DNA from 3 places in the Macrococcus epidermidis genome. Region 1 is predicted to be linked to each of the others. Evidence: riboswitches for the same ligand, from Rfam matches in the RefSeq annotation. Region 1 holds a riboswitch; each other region holds the start of a gene.
What was found. A riboswitch is a leader RNA that binds a small molecule or an ion and turns the genes downstream of it on or off. The one in region 1 is predicted to bind thiamine pyrophosphate.
Positions count from the first base shown of each region.

Region 2: it holds a riboswitch for thiamine pyrophosphate, as region 1 does, so the genes downstream of both, tenA (thiaminase II) here and KFV12_RS05555 (3-oxoacyl-ACP reductase) in region 1, are expected to answer to the same signal.
Region 3: it holds a riboswitch for thiamine pyrophosphate, as region 1 does, so the genes downstream of both, KFV12_RS01275 (thiamine phosphate synthase) here and KFV12_RS05555 (3-oxoacyl-ACP reductase) in region 1, are expected to answer to the same signal.

Region 1 covers NZ_CP073819.1:1,049,638-1,055,939, reverse strand. Annotated here, with positions in the region: gene KFV12_RS05570 (ABC transporter permease subunit) at 1-133, opposite strand, end outside; gene KFV12_RS05565 (ABC transporter permease subunit) at 133-981, opposite strand; gene KFV12_RS05560 (NtaA/DmoA family FMN-dependent monooxygenase) at 1,074-2,360, opposite strand; gene KFV12_RS05555 (3-oxoacyl-ACP reductase) at 2,373-3,125, opposite strand; TPP riboswitch at 3,207-3,311, opposite strand; gene KFV12_RS05550 (GNAT family N-acetyltransferase) at 3,393-3,863, opposite strand; gene KFV12_RS13360 (GNAT family N-acetyltransferase) at 4,904-5,089, opposite strand; gene KFV12_RS05545 (GNAT family N-acetyltransferase) at 5,213-5,710, opposite strand; gene KFV12_RS05540 (hypothetical protein) at 5,765-6,004, opposite strand; gene KFV12_RS05535 (NUDIX hydrolase) at 6,133-6,302, opposite strand, start outside.
Region 2 covers NZ_CP073819.1:2,167,046-2,173,347, forward strand. Annotated here, with positions in the region: gene yidC (membrane protein insertase YidC) at 1-341, opposite strand, end outside; gene thiE (thiamine phosphate synthase) at 421-1,062, opposite strand; gene thiM (hydroxyethylthiazole kinase) at 1,066-1,848, opposite strand; gene thiD (bifunctional hydroxymethylpyrimidine kinase/phosphomethylpyrimidine kinase) at 1,848-2,645, opposite strand; gene tenA (thiaminase II) at 2,638-3,315, opposite strand; TPP riboswitch at 3,398-3,493, opposite strand; gene KFV12_RS11610 (transglycosylase family protein) at 3,580-4,140, opposite strand; gene KFV12_RS11615 (LysM peptidoglycan-binding domain-containing protein) at 4,461-5,300, opposite strand; gene KFV12_RS11620 (single-stranded DNA-binding protein) at 5,532-6,272, opposite strand.
Region 3 covers NZ_CP073819.1:236,806-243,107, reverse strand. Annotated here, with positions in the region: gene KFV12_RS01290 (TerC family protein) at 103-885, shown strand; gene KFV12_RS01285 (hypothetical protein) at 990-1,415, shown strand; gene KFV12_RS01280 (hypothetical protein) at 1,486-1,932, opposite strand; TPP riboswitch at 2,027-2,130, shown strand; gene KFV12_RS01275 (thiamine phosphate synthase) at 2,214-2,786, shown strand; gene KFV12_RS01270 (NAD(P)/FAD-dependent oxidoreductase) at 2,816-3,871, shown strand; gene thiS (sulfur carrier protein ThiS) at 3,855-4,052, shown strand; gene KFV12_RS01260 (thiazole synthase) at 4,054-4,821, shown strand; gene KFV12_RS01255 (HesA/MoeB/ThiF family protein) at 4,818-5,807, shown strand; gene KFV12_RS01250 (YhgE/Pip domain-containing protein) at 5,947-6,302, shown strand, end outside.

The sequences.
Region 1 (6,302 bases):
TCGCCAACATATTCCCATCTTTATCATATAAGAAATTGGTCTTTTTCACCTTGCCGTTTAATATATCAAAGTAAATAAATCCAATAATCGCAGGAATGATAAGCAAACAAATAGAAAGATAAATGCGTTTCATTATGACATGCTCCTTCCTGTAGTGTGTCTAGTATATAAATCAGAAAATAAGAATAATAAACGTATTGGGATATACATCATTAGAAATGAGATGAACAGTACTACTGGCGTATTATATTCAAAAATAAAAACAGAAATTCCAAATACATTTAATAATCGTTCTAAAAATAATAAACTTGATAAAGTCATCCAGACAATTTGTTTAAAGTTAATAAAATAGCCTGTTAGAATATTCTTTAAAATATGACGATAAAAAATTTCTTTGTTATTTAAACCCTTACTTCTTGCAAATGATACATAGCTTTCTTCTCTTTCTGCAATTAATAATTGATTAATGACAGTAATACTATTTGTTATTGGGATAATTAGCAGTAATAAAATCGGAAATATGACAGCGTTTTGTTCATGACTTGATGCAACATCAAATATCAACACTTGTGTTTTAAGATAAATGAATATAATAATTGAAATAAATACAGGGATATAAAAAATATCAGGCACAATACTTAATACGCGATTAATATGCATTACAATATTGTGAAAAACTTGAGATTGATACATCAAGAATGCGATTATTAATGAGAATAATAAAGAGATAATAAGCGCAATAAATAGTATCGTCATTGAATTTACCCAAGGTTCAAAAATAAATGGGAAAATATCATGTTTGACACCTGACTTTAAATTCTCAAATACGATTGTATTAGGATGTAATAATGAATAAAACGTGTCTTTAATTGCAATGAATAAATTAGGAACATCTATTCTTTGATCGTGAAAAAGTGATGGTAAACATGCAATAAAAAAGAGCATGATAATGGTGATGGAAATATTTATTATGTATTTCATATATACTCCTTTTTCAGAATTTTTAGTTATTTATATTATATATGAAAAAAAAAAAAAAAATAGACCTCTTTTAGAGATCTATATATTTTATTTTATATTTCTAAATGTTCTCTCAATGTTAAAGTATGATAATCCTCTCTGAACAAACCTCTTGATTGTAATTCTGGTATGATGAGTTCAACAAAATCATCCAAACTGTTAGGTAAAGTTGGTGGCATGAGATTAAATCCGTCTGCTACACCTTCTTTCAACCATTTTTCAAATTCATCTACTATCATTTCCGGCGTACCGATTAAAGTCAAATGTCCACCACCTGCTGCTAAATATCCTAAAAGTTCTCGTACCGTTGGATCTTTATCTTTGATAATTTCAAGTACTGTTTCATATCTTCCTTTCGGTCCAGTAAACGATGCTAAAAGTGGTAAGTCAGGTACTTTCGCATCTAAATCCCATCCTGAAGTGTCCTGATGAATAAATAATTCCAGCATTTTTAATGAACTTGCAATATCCAGCATATTATCTAAGGCTTGTTTCTTTGCATAAGCTTGTTCTTCAGTTTCAGCAACGTATGTAACTAAACCTGGTAGAACTTTAATTTTATTCTTTCTTCCTTCTTTTTCTTCTGCCTGTTTCAATCGTTCGCGATATCTTTTAGCCATCGAGATATTCCAGATTACGGAAAACACAGCATCAGCTTGTTCTGCTGCTAATTTTAGGCCTTCAACTGAAGCACCTGCCTGCATTGCGATAGGTTTTCCATACTTAGAATTTGGTGTTGATAACGGCCCTCGTACCTGGAAATAATTACCCATATGATTGATTGGTTGTATATTTTGATGTTTTATCATTTGATGATTTTCTTTATTATAAATAAAATCTTTTTCATCCCATGATTCAAATAATTTATCCATTATTATTCCAAATTCTCTAGCTTTTTCATATCTTTGTGCATGAGCAGGTAAATACTCCATGCTATGATTTCTTGCTTCTTCATCTGTCATAGATGTAACCAGATTCCATCCCATACGGCCATTCGATATATGCTGTAAAGATTGAATTTGTCTGGCTACATGATATGGATTCATAAATGTTCCTGATATCGTACATACTAAACCAACATTGTTAGTTACTTGTGATATTGCTGAAAGTTTTACGATTGGATCTAGCCACATCGCTGGCATTATATTTTCATGTGTTGCATTAAATGCTTGATTATCAGCAAAGAAAATCATATCAAACTTTCCACGTTCACAAGTTTGAGCAAGAGATTGATAATAACTGATATCACCTAAACGATGTATTTGAGAATCATGTGCTTTCCATGCCGCCAAATGATGTCCTATACCATAAATCAATATGCCGATATGCATATTTGACATTTAAAACTCCCCCTAGTTCATCGTTAACCCACCATCAACAGTGATATTTTGACCTGTAATTCCTTTCGCTCTATCAGATGCTAAGTAGACAACCATATTTGCAACATCTTGTGGTGTTGTAACTTTTCTTAGTGGTGTAGAATTAGCGATTAATTCAAATACTTCATCTGTCGTTACACTAGAAGCATCAGTTGTTTTCAGTAAACCACCGGAAATCATATTTGCACGAATGCCATATTGTCCTAATTCACTTGCGATATTGCGCATCATCCCTAGTAAACCTGCTTTAGCAGTCGTATATTCATGATAAGGTACAACCGGATTTTGGAATAAATTTGTGCCAATACTAATAATCGTTCCATCTCTTTGCTCAATAAAACCATCGATTACACTTTGACTTATATTGAATGCAGCTTTCATCGTTCCATCAATTTGTTGTTGATAATCTTCCCACGATAAATCTTTAAATGACTTTTGTGCTACTGGATCAAACTTAAATCCAACAAGTGCATTATTTACAACTACGTCAATTTTGCCAAACTTCTCTATCCCTGCTTTCACCATTGCATCTACATCTGCACGTTTTGTAACGTCAGCTTTAAAAGCTAACGCTTTATCTTCTCCAAATGATGCTACTAATGAATTTGCAGCATCTTCACTTTGAAAATAATTAATAATCACATTATAACCTTCAGCATTGAGACCTTTCACGATTGTTTCTCCTAAACCTCTAGCTCCGCCAGTAACCATTACAGTTTTCATCAAATATTCTCCTCTATGATTTTATTCATAAAAAATACACCTTTCCTGATAGAAAGGTGCATGAAAAAGACATAATAAATAGACCAGTTCATTAGCACACTTCCCTACGCTAGTTTGAACTAGATCAGGTTCAAAGGGTCTGAGGACTACCTCATCTCAATTTATCGTTAAATGCCCCTAGTGTATTTCTTAAGTTGACTTCAATATACAAATAATTGTATGTTCTGTCAATATATGATGATTATTATGTTGTTTATATTTAATATATTATTAAATATACTTTTCTAATACTAATTCATCTAATATTTGGATTCCATTCTCAGCAACCATTGGTATTTGTGGTTTAATTAGTCTTGCTTCGTTTACGGCATCGGGAATTATTTCTTTTATTCTGTAGCCCAGTTTTTGATAGAACTTCAATGCATTTATATTATTATTAGTTGTTATTACTCTAATATTAAACTTACAATTTTTATACGCTAATCGTTCCAAGAAATTCATTAATTGTGTACCGATACCTCTATTTTCAATCACACTATCCAAAGAAATGATTTCAATCGTTTTATCCTTAATAATATATGTTAATAGCCCAGTAATCTTTTCATCTTCCATATAAATTAGACCTGGTAACTCAGCACAATTATATCTCCCAGAAGAAACAATCATTTCTGAAGATCCCCAATGTTTATTAAAGAATTCAATAACCAATGCTCTATTCTGTTCGTTTATTGCTTCAATCATAAAATCCTTCCTCTTTTTTGAATTTGTAAAAAGATAATTTATCACTAATTTCTGCCTCACCGTACTTTATAAATCTTAATTTTTGATAGAATTTATGATTTAACACATTACCATGCGGTGTGTATACCGTCCATAAAGGTACATTTTGAAATACAACTTATTTCTCTATCTGGAATATGTTACTTTGCCATTTCAATTCTCTGGTTAACGATACCAACACTTCGCAATCAGAAAGAAATAAAGTATATTGCGAGTACTGACTTTGGTATAAAAATAACAAATTAAACAGAACATCAGTTCTAATTATTTTATTTACGCTTTATAATAGTATTTGTAGATAAGTTTATAGTGGTGGCTAGCCCTAAGGGGTGATGCCTTTGATTTTGTTTGTTAGTTGTTTCTCCTGGAAAGGAAAGCATGACTGATTTTGAGTTATTGAGTATAATGTTGATGATTTTTGTCATCATTATACCACTCATTATTAGACTATATGACAAAGACAAAAAATAACCACTCATAAGCTGGACATAGCTGAGTGGTTATTCGAAATTGAAATCATAAAAAGCTTGTCACCGTATAAACGGTTCTACAAGGGGAGTGTGTGTAGCACTCCTCTTTTCATTTACATTTTACAATGGATTTCATGAAAATGCAAAAATAACAAAATAGAGAACATTCGTTCTAATTATTTTATTTACTCTTTATAATAGTATTTGTAGATGAGTTTATAGTGGTGGATAGCTCTAAGGGATGATGCCTTTGATTTTGTTTGTTAGGTGTTTCTCCTGGAAAGGAAAGCATGACTGATTTTGAGTTATTGAGTATAATGTTGATGATGTTTGCAATCATTATACCGCTCATTATTAGACTTAATGACAAAGACAAAAAATAACCACTCATAAGCTGTACATAGCTGAGTGGTTATTGAGCAAAAAAAAAACTTAGGCTAGTCACCGTATAAACGGATCTACTGGAGGAGTGTTACCGCACTCCTCTTTTCATTTACATTTTACAATGGATAGCTTATAAATACAAATATATTAAAATACGCTTGAGTAATGCAATACTTCATTATCTACTGACATATCCATTTTTTCATATAACCCTTGTGCTTTCACGTTATCTACACCAGTTTCTAAACATACATATCTTGCATTATTTTCTTTTGCGTATTCTAATGATTTTTCAATTAATTTCTTACCTGCTCCATTGAACGATGATTTGATTGCACAAACAAATCATTATTATTTTATCAAAAATTATAAAGGTGAGTTGTATTTATACCTTAATAATAGTAAACAGATAATACGTTATATATGCATAAAGTAATACTAAATCTTAAAAGGATATTATAATTCAATCCAAAATCTATTCGTAACGCCACCATCTTCTCTTATATGCGATTGATCTTGTACACCACCATTGTTTAATATTACTTTTCTACTCGCAATATTTTCTTCATCACAAGTAATAAGTGCTTTTTCTACATTCAAAGATTTCAAAAATTTTAAGGACTCATTTAGAATCTTTGACGCATAACCTTGACCTCTCAAGTCAGGTCTAACTCCATAACCAACATGGCCACCATAATTCATTAAAAACTCATTTAAGTAATGACGTACATTAGAAGAACCTATGATTTTACCATCCTCAATTAAAAATAATGTAGAATTTAATACTTCATATGATCTTTCACGTTCTTCTAAATTATTGATAAAGTCTTGAAAAGATTTATATCGTTTAAAGTTTGTAGCAGATGGTACAATACTTTCCTGTTCTTCTCCCCAAGCATTAAAATATTCCATAAATAATGTTTCATCATTAATCGTCAGTCTTCTAAATTCCATCTTATTAATCTCCTATTATAATCAGTTAAGAATTCTCGAATACATTTCTGAGACTTACACACGTACATCATTTTCATCTAAATAATAATATTCATCAATTGTATTACTTATAAAATCATAACATTCTAGGTATTCATGTAATTCTTTATACAAATAATATCTTCGTTCTTCTATTTCTTCTTCACTAATTAGGAAATCGAAGATATCTCTATAATATTTCACAAAAATACTGATACTAATGTTTTGTTTTAAAAAATCTTCAATCCAATTTAGTAAAATTACCTCATCATCCATTAATAATGCTCCTTATATTGTATTTATCTAAACAAAAATACATTACCTTTCTCTAACTCGTCATCAAAAGATGGGTCCGTTACCAACTTAGTGATCCTGTGATTTAATGATGTTTTTACTTAATTACATTAATAAATATTAATATCCATTTTCCCTTCCACCCAATCACTTACAAATTCTTTATGTGGTGGGTTGATCTCAACATCTTTCATTTCTTCACGAGATACAAATCGTAATTGTTTAGACTCATCAGAAATAGTAAGCTTACCATCAAATTGTTTTGTATAAAAAATAGTCG
Region 2 (6,302 bases), 1.1 Mb from region 1:
GCAGCCATCTTCTCTTCTTGTGTTCGTGCGCGTTTCACACGTTCCTGAATTTCAGTCATCTGCGGCTTGATTAACGCCATCTTTTCTTTCATTACATACTGGTTCTTATATGTACGCATCATAAATGGGAAAAGTGCAAAACGTACGATTAAAGTAATCGCGATGATTGCTAAACCATAGTTATGTCCCATATTTGCACCTAACCAATGGATCAATTGGTCTAACGGATGTACAAATGTATCATAGAAAAATCCAGTACGATTCTCTTCTTTTGAATAATCACAACCCGCTAAAAATAATGCAATTGCAATGATTAACGGCCAAATTGCCTTTTTCTTCATTCTTTCACCTCATAATATTATTCACATAGAGGTTATTTTATCACAAAAAGTGATAATCATAAACAAAAACCATATATTTTTATTTATCTGTATAATATTTCAGGTAATCAGTAACAACCTGTTTAATATCGTCACTTTTCGTAATAGAAGAAATTGTTGAAATGCCATCAGCACCGGCAGCAAGAATCATCTCGCTATTGGCACTTGTAATACCACCGATTGCAACGATCGGAATGTCTTCATCATATAGTCTCATTTTACGAATGAGTTCTATGCCTCCAGGTTTCTTTGCATCACTTTTACTACTTGTTTCATATACTGGTCCTACACCGATATAATCAACATGCGTCAAATCAGATTGATCATATTCTGCAAAATTACCGACAGAGAGCCCGATAATCTTATCATTGAAATCATCAATGATGTTTTCGATTTTCTCATCATCCTGACCAAGATGAATACCGTCTGCATCAATTTTCTTCGCTAGTTCAATGTCATCGTTAACAATAAACGGTACACCTTTTGCTTTACACATCGCAAAAAGTTTTCGCGCTAATATTTCTTTAGCTTCTCCAGTCAGAGCATTCGGACCTTTTTCTCTAAATTGATATAGCGTTATACCGGCTTCAAGTGCTTCCTGTAATACTCGCTCAAGATTACCGTCAGATGTATCCTGAGTACCTGCAATAAAATAAACGCGCAATAATTTTCTATCAAACATTCGCTACACTTCTTTCACAAGTCTATTCTCTGCCACATCACTTTCCTGTATTAAATATAACTGATCGATTAAATTTACAGCAAAATGTCCCGGCAAAGTGCCGTTAGACGCACGTTCAGCAAACTCTGAGGCAACAGTATATGTCGTCAATGCTTCTGTTAATGTTTCTAACGTTGGTTTAGTTTCATTATATATGAAACTTGCAACAACTGCCCCTAATAAACATCCACCACCAGTGACTTTTGTTAAAAGTGCAGTACCATTCTCAATTAAGTTAATTTTTCCATTCACACAAATTGCATCGATTTCACCTGTTACGACAATCGCACAATTAAATTTATTATATGCAGCACGTGCCACATCTTCAGTTGACAGACTTGTATCTGCATCTGTCCCTTTCATATTCGCCTCCCCTGTCAAAGCTTGTAATTCAGAAGCATTCCCACGAATTACTGTAATATCATATGTTTCTAACAATTTTAAACAGAAATCTTTACGAAATTTAGATGCGCCACATGCAACTGGGTCCAATACGATAGGTACATCATGGTGATTGGCATATTTTGCAGCAGCCAGCATATTTTCAATATCATCTTCTTCAATTGAACCAATATTGATGAGCAATGCACCAGCATGTGTCAGAAATTCATCCATCTCTAACTTTTCTGTCGCCATCGCAGGGCTGGCACCTAATGCCAGTAGGCCGTTCGCTGTAAAATTTTTAACTACATCATTTGTAATACAAATAATGAGTGGATTATCTTTTCTTATCTGTTCTAATATCATTATTCCATCTCCTGAAATTTAAAGTGATTAACTGGGCCTTGACCATGACCTAATTCTGGTGTGAATCGGATTGCTGCATCCATATAACGTTTTGCAAGTTGTACAGCTTCTACAATAGATTTTCCTTTCGCAAGTTCAGATGTAATTACTGCTGAATATGTGCATCCAGTGCCATGTGTGTGTTTTGTATCATAACGTTCACCTTTCAAAACAACAAAATCATCTCGAGTAAATAAATAATCTGTAGCATCTCCTTTAAGATGACCTCCTTTAATCAGCACACTGTCAGAACCAATTTCATTGATAAATATTTTACCGGCACGTTTAATATCATCGAGTGTTTCAACTTTCATCTGTACGATTTCCTCAAGCTCCGGAATATTTGGTGTCACAACCGTTGCTACATCTAAAAGTTTCGTACGCACCGCACTACGTCCATTTTCGTCAAGCAATGCATCACCACTTTTAGCTACCATGACAGGATCGATTACATAAGGGATATCATGTTTTACAATATAAGGACGCACGACATCCATGACTTCACTCGTTGCAAGCATTCCTGTCTTCACTGCATCCGGTACGATATCACTATACACACTCTCTAGTTGTGCTGCAATAACATCTACATCCTGATTAAATACTTGCTGAACGCCTAACGTATTTTGTGCAACAATGCTTGTTACGACACTCATACCATAGACGCCTCTTGATTGAAATACTTTTAAATCTACTGTTGTTCCAGCACCACCCGTTGGATCTGTTCCTGCAATTGATAAAGCTGTCTTCATATTATTCAACCACACTTTCCCAAGTTTCTTGTGTATAAGCCATATTAAAGAAACGTTTCTCATGTATACAGCTTTCTTTAAAGTTCTTTGTTAATACCGCGCGTTCCGCTTCACTTGCGTGTTCAGCAAATTCATCTACCCAGCCATCCAGATGTTCCATTAACGGCTTCATCTCTGTAGCATAGAAATCTACCCAGTCTTTAAATGGATTGCCGTTGAAATCATGACGTTCTTTCATCTTTAAAGCAACTTGCTGATAAACATATGGACACGGTGCCATCGCGCAAATTGTAAATGCTGCATCACTATAACGATATGCATTAAAATACATGTGTTTAATATAATGATCACTTGTTGGGTACCATTCTCCGTCTTTAATGATTGTTTTATAATCAACCTGTGCATAGTCTGCTAAAGTATAATGTGCAGTTACTTCTCCGTTCATTACAAAATCGATTTGTTCTAATAAAAATTTAATACCTTCTTTATCATCTAATTTCGGAATTAATAAGCTATAAATTTTCGCAAACTCGTTTAAGTAAAGATGGTCTGCTTTTAAATAATGAATCACTGCTTCTTTACTTAAATCACCACGCACCATTCCCTGTATAAATGGGTCATTGTAAATTGACTCAATAATTGGCTCTACTTCTTCTTTTAATTGTTGTGTAAACATCATTTACCTCCTAAAAGTTTATAAAGAAAGCCCATCTCCAAATAGGAAATGGGCTAAATACCATTATTAAAAATATAAAATCAATAAAGGAATTTAACTACTTTCCTACGCTAGCATTATCTAGATCAGGTAAAGGGTTTGACAAAGTCATCTCAGCCAAAAGGCACCCCTAGTAGTAATATATGTATTTAATGTTAGTGTAACGTAATCAAATTATGAAAGCAAGAATTGAAAAAAAGACTAACGACATTGTCGTTAGTCCTAAAATTATAAGCGAAGTCCACATACTGGCCAAGGTTGTGCGCCACGCATGTTATATAAAATTTGAGCACGTTTCGTTTGTTCTGCAGCTGATGCCTGATGCGGATATCCTGATCCACCAACGCCACGCCATGTTTGTAAATCAAACTGATACATACCATAGAACCCGTTTCCAGTATTAATAGATGGATTACCACCAGATTCACATTGTGCTAACGCAGCCCAATTTAAACCTCTGTTAATATAAGTAGTGTTTGTTGTTTTTACAGTTTTTGAACTTGTATAAGCAGTTTTACTTACAGGTGCTTTATACGTAGATTTTTTGTATGATGTATTTTTGTAAACGACACTATTCTTATTATTAATCTTTAACACTTGGTTCGGATGGATTAAGTTAGATCTTAAGCCATTTGCTGATTTAATTGCTGCAATTGACGTACCATATTTATTTGCAACACTCCATAATGAATCGCCAGCTTTAACTTTGTATGAAGCTGCATCTGCTGTTGAAACTGCCATTGTCGTAGTGATTGCAATTGCTGCTGTAATACTTAAGATTTTTTTCATGTTTATTTTCCTCCGGGAAATGTTTATATTTTATTTTATTGATGAATTCTTTTGAATGAATATGCTTTGTTCTTGTAATTAACTATATCAGAAATAAATATTTCATAGGTTACAGCCAAATAAAAGATACGCTCTTTTATTACGCTTGCGTTACAATAAAAAATAAGAAATAAAGCAATTACCATATAGTGTTAAATATTTAAGGAAAATATCAGAAACCTCGCTATATTATTAATTATGAAGATTGTCACACTTTTGAAACAATACACTAAGATTTATCAAAAAAAAGCAGAACGTAAAGTTCTGCTTAAAATTTATTATTAGTATGCTGTTGACCAATGTTGCGCGCCGTGTTGTGTATATAAAATACGTGCACGTTTCCATTGTTCTGCTTCTGAAGCTTGTGCTGGGTTACCAGTTCCGCCTACAGCTGCCCATGTTTGTGGAGAGAATTGGAATAATCCGTAGTAACCTGCTGCGTTAACTGCTCTTGGATTTCCACCTGATTCACGTTGCATGATTAAACGTAAATGTGCGTCTACTGATGAATTACCAGCTGGTGCTGACGTTTGTTGTACTGCAGCGCGTTTAGTTTGTTGTACCGGTGCTTGTTGTACTGGCGCTTTTTGAACTGGTGCTGGTTGTACACGAACTGCTTTTTGAGTTTGTTGTACTGGTTGAGCTTGTGGTTGTGCAGTTGCTGCAGTATTTTGCGTTGTAACCGGTGCTGAAACTGGTGCTGCTACTTTTTTAGCAACAGGTGCTGCTTTTACTGGAGCTGCATTCACATGTTTACGATGTGATTTTTTCTCAACAATTAATAATTGACCTTCTTTTAATTCTTTAGAAGATTCAATTTTATTCCATTTTTTTAATTCAGTAATTCTTACGTCGAATTTACGTGCGATTTTACCTAAAGTATCTCCAGCTTTAACTTCGTATTTACCTTTAACTAATACTTCTAACTTTTGGTCAGGAACGATTACGTCTGATTCTAATTTATTGATCTTTTTAATCTTTTCGATTGTAGTGTCATATTTATCTGCAATCGTCCATAAAGATTCACCTTGAGCGACTTTATGTTCTTTTGCGTCTGCTTGTGTTGTAGCTACGCCTGTAGTAAGTATTGCCATTGTAGTAATTGCTGCTAATTTTTTCATTATATATAATTCCTCCGAATAGTCTCTTTTATCAATAACACTACTTTATCACGATTTTACATTTCTTTGGTTACAGCATTATTATAAGTAACTTCCTTAAATTACAAATATATTACAGCCTTATCTCAATTCGATACAAAAAACCGTCTATCGCTCCGGCACGAGCGATAGACGGTTTAATTTGGGAGGTGTATTAGGATGTGAGGTGTGTGAGTAATGAAGCAATCTAACTTAAAATGGTAGTTGTTGATCTGTTATTTCTTCCTCTGTCATTTCAGAAGAACTATCATTATCTTCGTCTTCAATCACGCTATCATTATGATTAACTGACGATGCAACTTTATCATTTTCATTTTGCGTTGTTTCATTGTGATTAAGAGATGACTCGCCACTGAACTTCTGCACAATTTCTTCTGCTTGTTCTTGAATCTCAGCAGACATCTTTTCGTCTTTATTCAGTTCAGTAGACCATCGCTGATTATATGTTGTTACTGAATCACGTTCTTGTTGAGCTGTCGTTACATTAGAAACTGTTTCCTTTTTGTAATCTGATGTTTCTTTTTTAGCTGCACGATATCCATTAATAACAATTAACTTTTCATCGTATGACAGTTCATCCCATGTTTCATCAGGCGTCTTTTCTTTATTATTACCGCCGAATGAAGGGAGAAACTTAATACTTTCTATTACGATTTCAGTTGAATACCTTGTCTGACCATCTCTTTCATAGCGATTATTATGAATTTGTCCTGTCACACAAATGAGCGAACCTTTCTTACAAAATGAATGTATATTTGTAGCTGTACGATTAAATGCTTTACATCTCAGAAAATCAACAGTACTTTCTTTCGCACCTTTCTTCTTTCCGCGATCAACAGCCAGAAAGAATGATGCAATTTGCAGTTTGTCTGAAAAGTCCTTTAAATCTATATCACTGGAAATCCTACCTGCTAATATTACTTTATTTATCAATGTGTCACCTCCTTTCTTAATAGCACTATA
Region 3 (6,302 bases), 810 kb from region 1:
TGGAACTTCCGGCGTTATGGAACAATTACTGTTCAGTGAGACCTTTGCCAATATATTTGGCATGGGTCTTTTTATATTCATTAAAATTAAGGAGGAATTATAGTGGATCCAAGTATTTTAATGGCGTATGCATGGGTAGTAATTGTTTTAATCGTTTTGGAAGGTTTACTCGCAGCAGATAATGCTATTGTTATGGCGGTAATGGTAAAGCATTTACCGGAAGAACAAAGAAAGAAAGCTTTATTTTATGGTTTAATGGGAGCATTTATCTTTAGATTTATCTCATTATTCTTTATTACATTCTTAGCTAAGTATTGGCAGATACAAGCACTTGGTGCAGCATATCTAATCTTTATGTCGATAAAGAGTTTATATACTTATTTCAAAAAGAAAAACCATGTCGATGATGAAAGTGTTCCTGATATTGCAGAAGAAGAAGCAATGCCTAAAGGTAGTGGTTTCTGGATGACTGTTCTGAAAGTTGAAGGTGCAGATATCGCATTCGCGATTGATTCAATGTTAGCTGCAATCGCAATCGCGGTTACTTTACCTAAAGTTGGTCCTGACTTCATGGGACTTAACGCTGGACAGTTTACGGTAATGTTTATTGGAGGTATGCTTGGCGTTGTGTTAATGCGATTTGCCGCAACATATTTCATTAAAATCCTGGAAACATATCCTGGACTTGAAGCTGCAGCATTTGCGATTGTAGGCTGGATTGGTATCAAACTTGTCGTGCTTGTATTAGCACATGAATCGATTCATGTATTACCTCACGACTTCCCTCACTCATTACAATGGCAACTGATCTTCTGGGGAGTATTACTTTCAATCTTAGTGATTGGTTTTGTTACAAGTAAACGTGGACAAAGTCATCAACATTAATGATCACTACGTATCTGAATAATTAAGACTAGGGAATTCCCTAGTCTTTTTATTATATTTTCTATAATACAATAGTGATAAATATACTGAACGGAGATGATTGTATGCCAGTCGGACCATCACTAAGACAACTACATGCACATAAACAAATTCACGATACAGGTTTAAGTCTTGCTGTGAATATGACGGATGAATTGATTAGAACATATAAAAATGGTACTGATGAAGAAGTAATCCAGGAAGTAATTGCGCTCGTTGATTTCTTTGAATCACGCGTCATAAGTCACGCGGATGCTGAGGAAGAAGCAGATGGTTTCTACACAGAAGCGGAAAATAATAATCCTGAACTACATGATAAAGTACAACAACTCACACGCGATCATGATATTATGCGCCAAGTCGTGGCTAAGATTAAAACACAAATGGAGAACGAAGGGTTCTCCACTCAAATTATCGATTATTTTAGAAGCTTAATTATCGTTAACGAAATTCATTCACGAGACGAAGAAGCATTTTTACTGAAAGATTAATCTCTGACTAACAAGCAAGAGTGGAACTAAATTGTTCCACTCTTGCTTGCTTTTTTGATGTAATAAACACTTATAACAGAGTATTTACATGCTCACCTAAGAATGTGATATATATTTTGTCATCATTAATTCTGATATATCCCGCTTCAATATAATCATTTAATTGTTCATCTAAATCATCTGGTAATAATTCAGCTTCACTATGTGCACATATATTGCGCAGTTGATGGATTGTAATTGTATCTCCTTCATGAAATTTGATCGTATGGACAATATATTTAAATAATTTCACTTCTTCAACTGCTTGCGCGTATTCTTCTTCAAGTTCTTCTTCTTCTGCTATTTCTCTTAAAATTTCTTCAGAAGACATACGTTCTTGTTGTATCGCTGGTTCAAGCACCACCTCTACAGAATCCGTATGATTTTGTTCAATTTCTGCTTTGTCATACACCGTCTCATTTTGAATAAGTTCTGTACGTTCATCAATTAATAAAGATAACTTCTCTTCTTCATTCATCCTTTTACACCCCATTTTATCGTTAATTTATTTTATCATGAATTTGAGATGATTGAAATTCACTCTAACTAGTGGTAGGCTTAATACAGAATTAAATATTTGCTAGGGGTGCCCACAACCGGGCTGAGAGGAAATGATTTCCGACTCTTTGAACCTGACTTGGTTAGAACCAACGTAGGGAAGCGTGATTGAATTTTAGTGTTTTTAATTATACTAATTCCAACACCCACTAGCTTATTTTAGTTAGTGGGTGTTTTTTCGAGGTGAAACGTGTGTTTATCATGATTACATCGTCAAAACCTTCAATCACCGTTCTCAATCAAATCATCCAGGTTCATGATGAAATAGATGGCGTTATTTTAAGGTTTGATGCAGCAGAAAAAGAGATCATTCATTTCATAAATCAGCTGATAACAAGAATTCCTAAAGATAAAATTATCGTGCATAACAATCCAAATATTTTATTTGCATGTCATTTAACGAGAATTCACTTTAAAGAAAGTAATTCTGAAATAGATGCCTTTAGAAATGATTATCCGGAAATAAAAGTCAGTCAAAGCGTTCATTCTTTGGCATCAGCCAAACACGCTGAATCGCTTAATTTATCATTTATTTTATTTGGTCATGTCTTCCCTACACCATCCAAACCTGATTTACCACCTAGAGCCGCAGCTCAAATTGATGCAGTCACTCATGTCGATATGCCTGTTATCGCATTAGGCGGCATCAACATCGACACAATAAGACAGTTAAACACTAAATTTTCAGGATTTGCAGGTATCAGGTTATTTACTAATAAACAGGAATTTATTTCTGTAAAAAAGGAGTGGTTACTACGTACGACATCGTTGTAATAGGCGGAGGAATTATCGGAGAAAATATTGTGTACGCACTCAAAGACCATACAGATAATATTGCAATCATAGATGATGTACATGGTTATAGAGCAACACACGCTGCTGGCGGTATGCTCGGGGCACAAAATGAATTTACTGAAGATAGTCCTTTATACAGACTCTCTATACTTGGTCAGCAAATGATGCCTGATCATATTCAGCGACTGGAAAACTTGACTGGATTAACTATTGACTTACAACAACATGGATTGCTTAAAATTGCTTCACCTGGAGATGAAGAGAAACTAAAAGCTCAATACTTATTTCTAAATTCAAAACATGAACAATTTGAGTGGATCGCTTCAAAATCGTTATCTTCTTACGCGAATGGTTCAATCAGTAATGTGTTTGACCAGGCAATGTGGATTCCTACAGATGGTCAAGTCAATGCCGGTAAATATTTAACCGTTATACAGCATGCAAATCAAGATATTCCTCATATTTCAGATTACGTCAAGTCCATTAACTACGTAGATGATAAATATCACTTATCAATAAGCGATAAAACCATCATCTCAGAAAAAGTCATTATTGCTGCAGGATGTAAAAGCGAACCATTACTCAATATGCTTGATATAGACTTTCCGATGCAAGGTGTGAAGGGAGAGGTACTGACGTTACATCATCCTGATCTTCATTTAAAAGAGACACTTTTCCAAACAAACGGACATTATATTGTCCCTAAATCAGACAATCATTATTTGATAGGTGCGACAACTTCACTTGATACAAATCAACAACCGAGTGCAGAAGGTATAAAGTGGTTACTTGAAGAAACGTTTAAACTCATCCCGATATTACGAGAAAGCACCCTCGTCAGCATTGATTGTGGATTTAGACCAGATAGCACGTTGCATCGACCTGTCCTCGATCAGTTAGATGAAGGATTATTTGTAGCAACAGGACACTACCGTAATGGTATCTTATTATCACGTATTACCGGAGAATTTATTCGTCAAATGATCTTTGAACAAGACGGTGAACTGTATCAACAATTTCAAAACGATTTTAAGATAGGAGAAATTTATGAAAATATACATTAACGATGAGCCTTTTGAAACAGACAAGACAAATTTATCTGACTTACTCGCAACTTTTACAAGTGATAAAAAGAGGATTGTAGCGCTAGTGGATGATGTTCCCATCGAACAATCTAAATGGCAATCTATCACTTTAAAACCCGAACAAAAATTAGAATTACTAGAATTCGTTGGAGGCGGCTAATATGTTAAAAATAGGACACTTGGAATTATCTTCTCGTTTAATATTAGGAACAGGTAAGTTTAAAGATGGCGAAACACAAAAACAAGCAGTTGAAATCAGTGAAACGAATGCTTTAACTTTTGCAGTACGACGCATGAGTTTATATGATAAATCACTCCCTAATCCATTAGAGTCTGTAGATTTAGATAAATACATCACCTTTCCGAACACAGCAGGTGCTAAAACAGCTGAAGAAGCGGTAAAGATTGCAGAAATTGCACGTATTGCAGGTATGTGTGACATGATTAAAGTTGAAATTATCGGTGATGATACAACGCTTCTACCAGATAGTATCGAAACATATAAAGCATGTGAAATGCTTTTAGAAAAAGGATATATCGTATGCCCATACATCCCTTGTGATGTCGTCCTTGCAAAAAAATTAGAAGCATTAGGCTGTCATGCTATTATGCCACTTGGTGCACCGATTGGAACTGGTCTTGGTATCAATGATCCATTAAATCTAAAATATATCATTGATGCGGTTAACGTCCCTGTTATCGTTGATGCAGGTATCGGTTCACCTAAAGACGCTAGTTTTGCGATGGAGCTCGGTGCAGATGCAGTGTTACTCAATACAGCAGTCTCAAATGCAAAAGACCCGATTAAGATGGCTGAAGCAATGAAATATGCCGTACAGGCTGGTCAACTAGGATTTGAAGCGGGACGCATCCCTAAGAAATATACTGCCCAAGCATCAAGCCCTATGGAAGGCCTTGAGTTTCTATGAGCGAACGATTTGATCGACAAATCAAATCACCTGGTTTCGGGCAAAAATCACAAGATAAATTAAGCAGCAGCACATTTCTTATAATTGGAGGCGGCGCTTTGGGAAGTACAGTAAGTGAAATGCTTGGCAGAAGCGGTGCAGGACATCTAGTAATTTGTGATATGGATGTTGTGTCACTTAGTAATCTACATCGTCAAAGTCTTTTTGATGAAACTGATAGCACTGCTTATACTTTAAAAGTCGATGCATTAGCGTCACACATCAACCGTATAAATAGCAATGTAAAAGTGACTACACTATCTGAAGAAGTAACAGTAAACAATATCGAATCCATTATTGAAAAATATAAACCGCTTCTCGTCATTGACGGTACTGATAATTTTGCAACGCGTTATATCATTAATGATGCGTGCCATAAACATAATATGCCATGGATATATGGGGCGTGTCTAAATGTATATGGCACTGTTTATGGTATAGAAAATCAACCATGCTTGAGATGTATTCTGCCTAATGAACCTACTACCGGACAAGATTGTGCTATTTCAGGTATTATGCCACAAACTGCTCACCTCGTTGCAAGTATTCAAGTTTCAGAAGTAATGCACTATATCAGTCATGGTCATTTTTCAGGAAAACTTACTACAATAGATTGTGAAAAAATGATATTTAAAAGTAGAAATATCGATGCCATACACAATCCTGCATGCCCTACATGTGTGAATAAAGATTATCCAGCACTTAAACAATCTTTATCCTTTGTTACTAAGATGTGTCGCGGAAAATATCAAACGCATGTATCTTCTAATCTGTTTAACACGATTAACGAATATATTATTCATCAAAATGAACATTTTAAATTACTTTCTTTTCGGGAACATAAGATACATCTCCTCAGTAACGGTCGCATTATTGTATTTGATGTCTATTCAAGTGAAGAAGCTACCGCAGTTATAGAAGATTTAATCAAGCATGTGCAAACATAAAGAGACATATTTTTATATGTCTTTTTTGTTGTATCTTTTTACCCTATTTGTTATATTGATATATACTCATTTTAAATATATTTCTAAGAAACTTATGTTAATTTATAAAATTACTATATTAGTATAAAGAAGGGTTCAAATGAAAAACGCATATCAACTATTCTTACATGATTTAAAAAATATTAAACGCACTCCCAGTTTCATCATCTTACTCATCGGATTATCAATCTTGCCATCATTTTATGCATGGTTTAATTTGAAGTCATCATGGGATCCATATTCCAATACGAAGTATCTCCAAGTGGCAGTCATCAATCATGACACCGGTGCCGAAGTAAAAGGAAAAGAAGTAAATGTTGGTAACCAACTTGTAAAATCTCTACGTCAAAACGATAAATTTAACTGGCAGTTTAAAGATAACTTGAAAGATGCCAATCACAAATTGCGTATGGGTGAATATTACGCGATTATTCACATTCCAAAAGACTTCTCTAA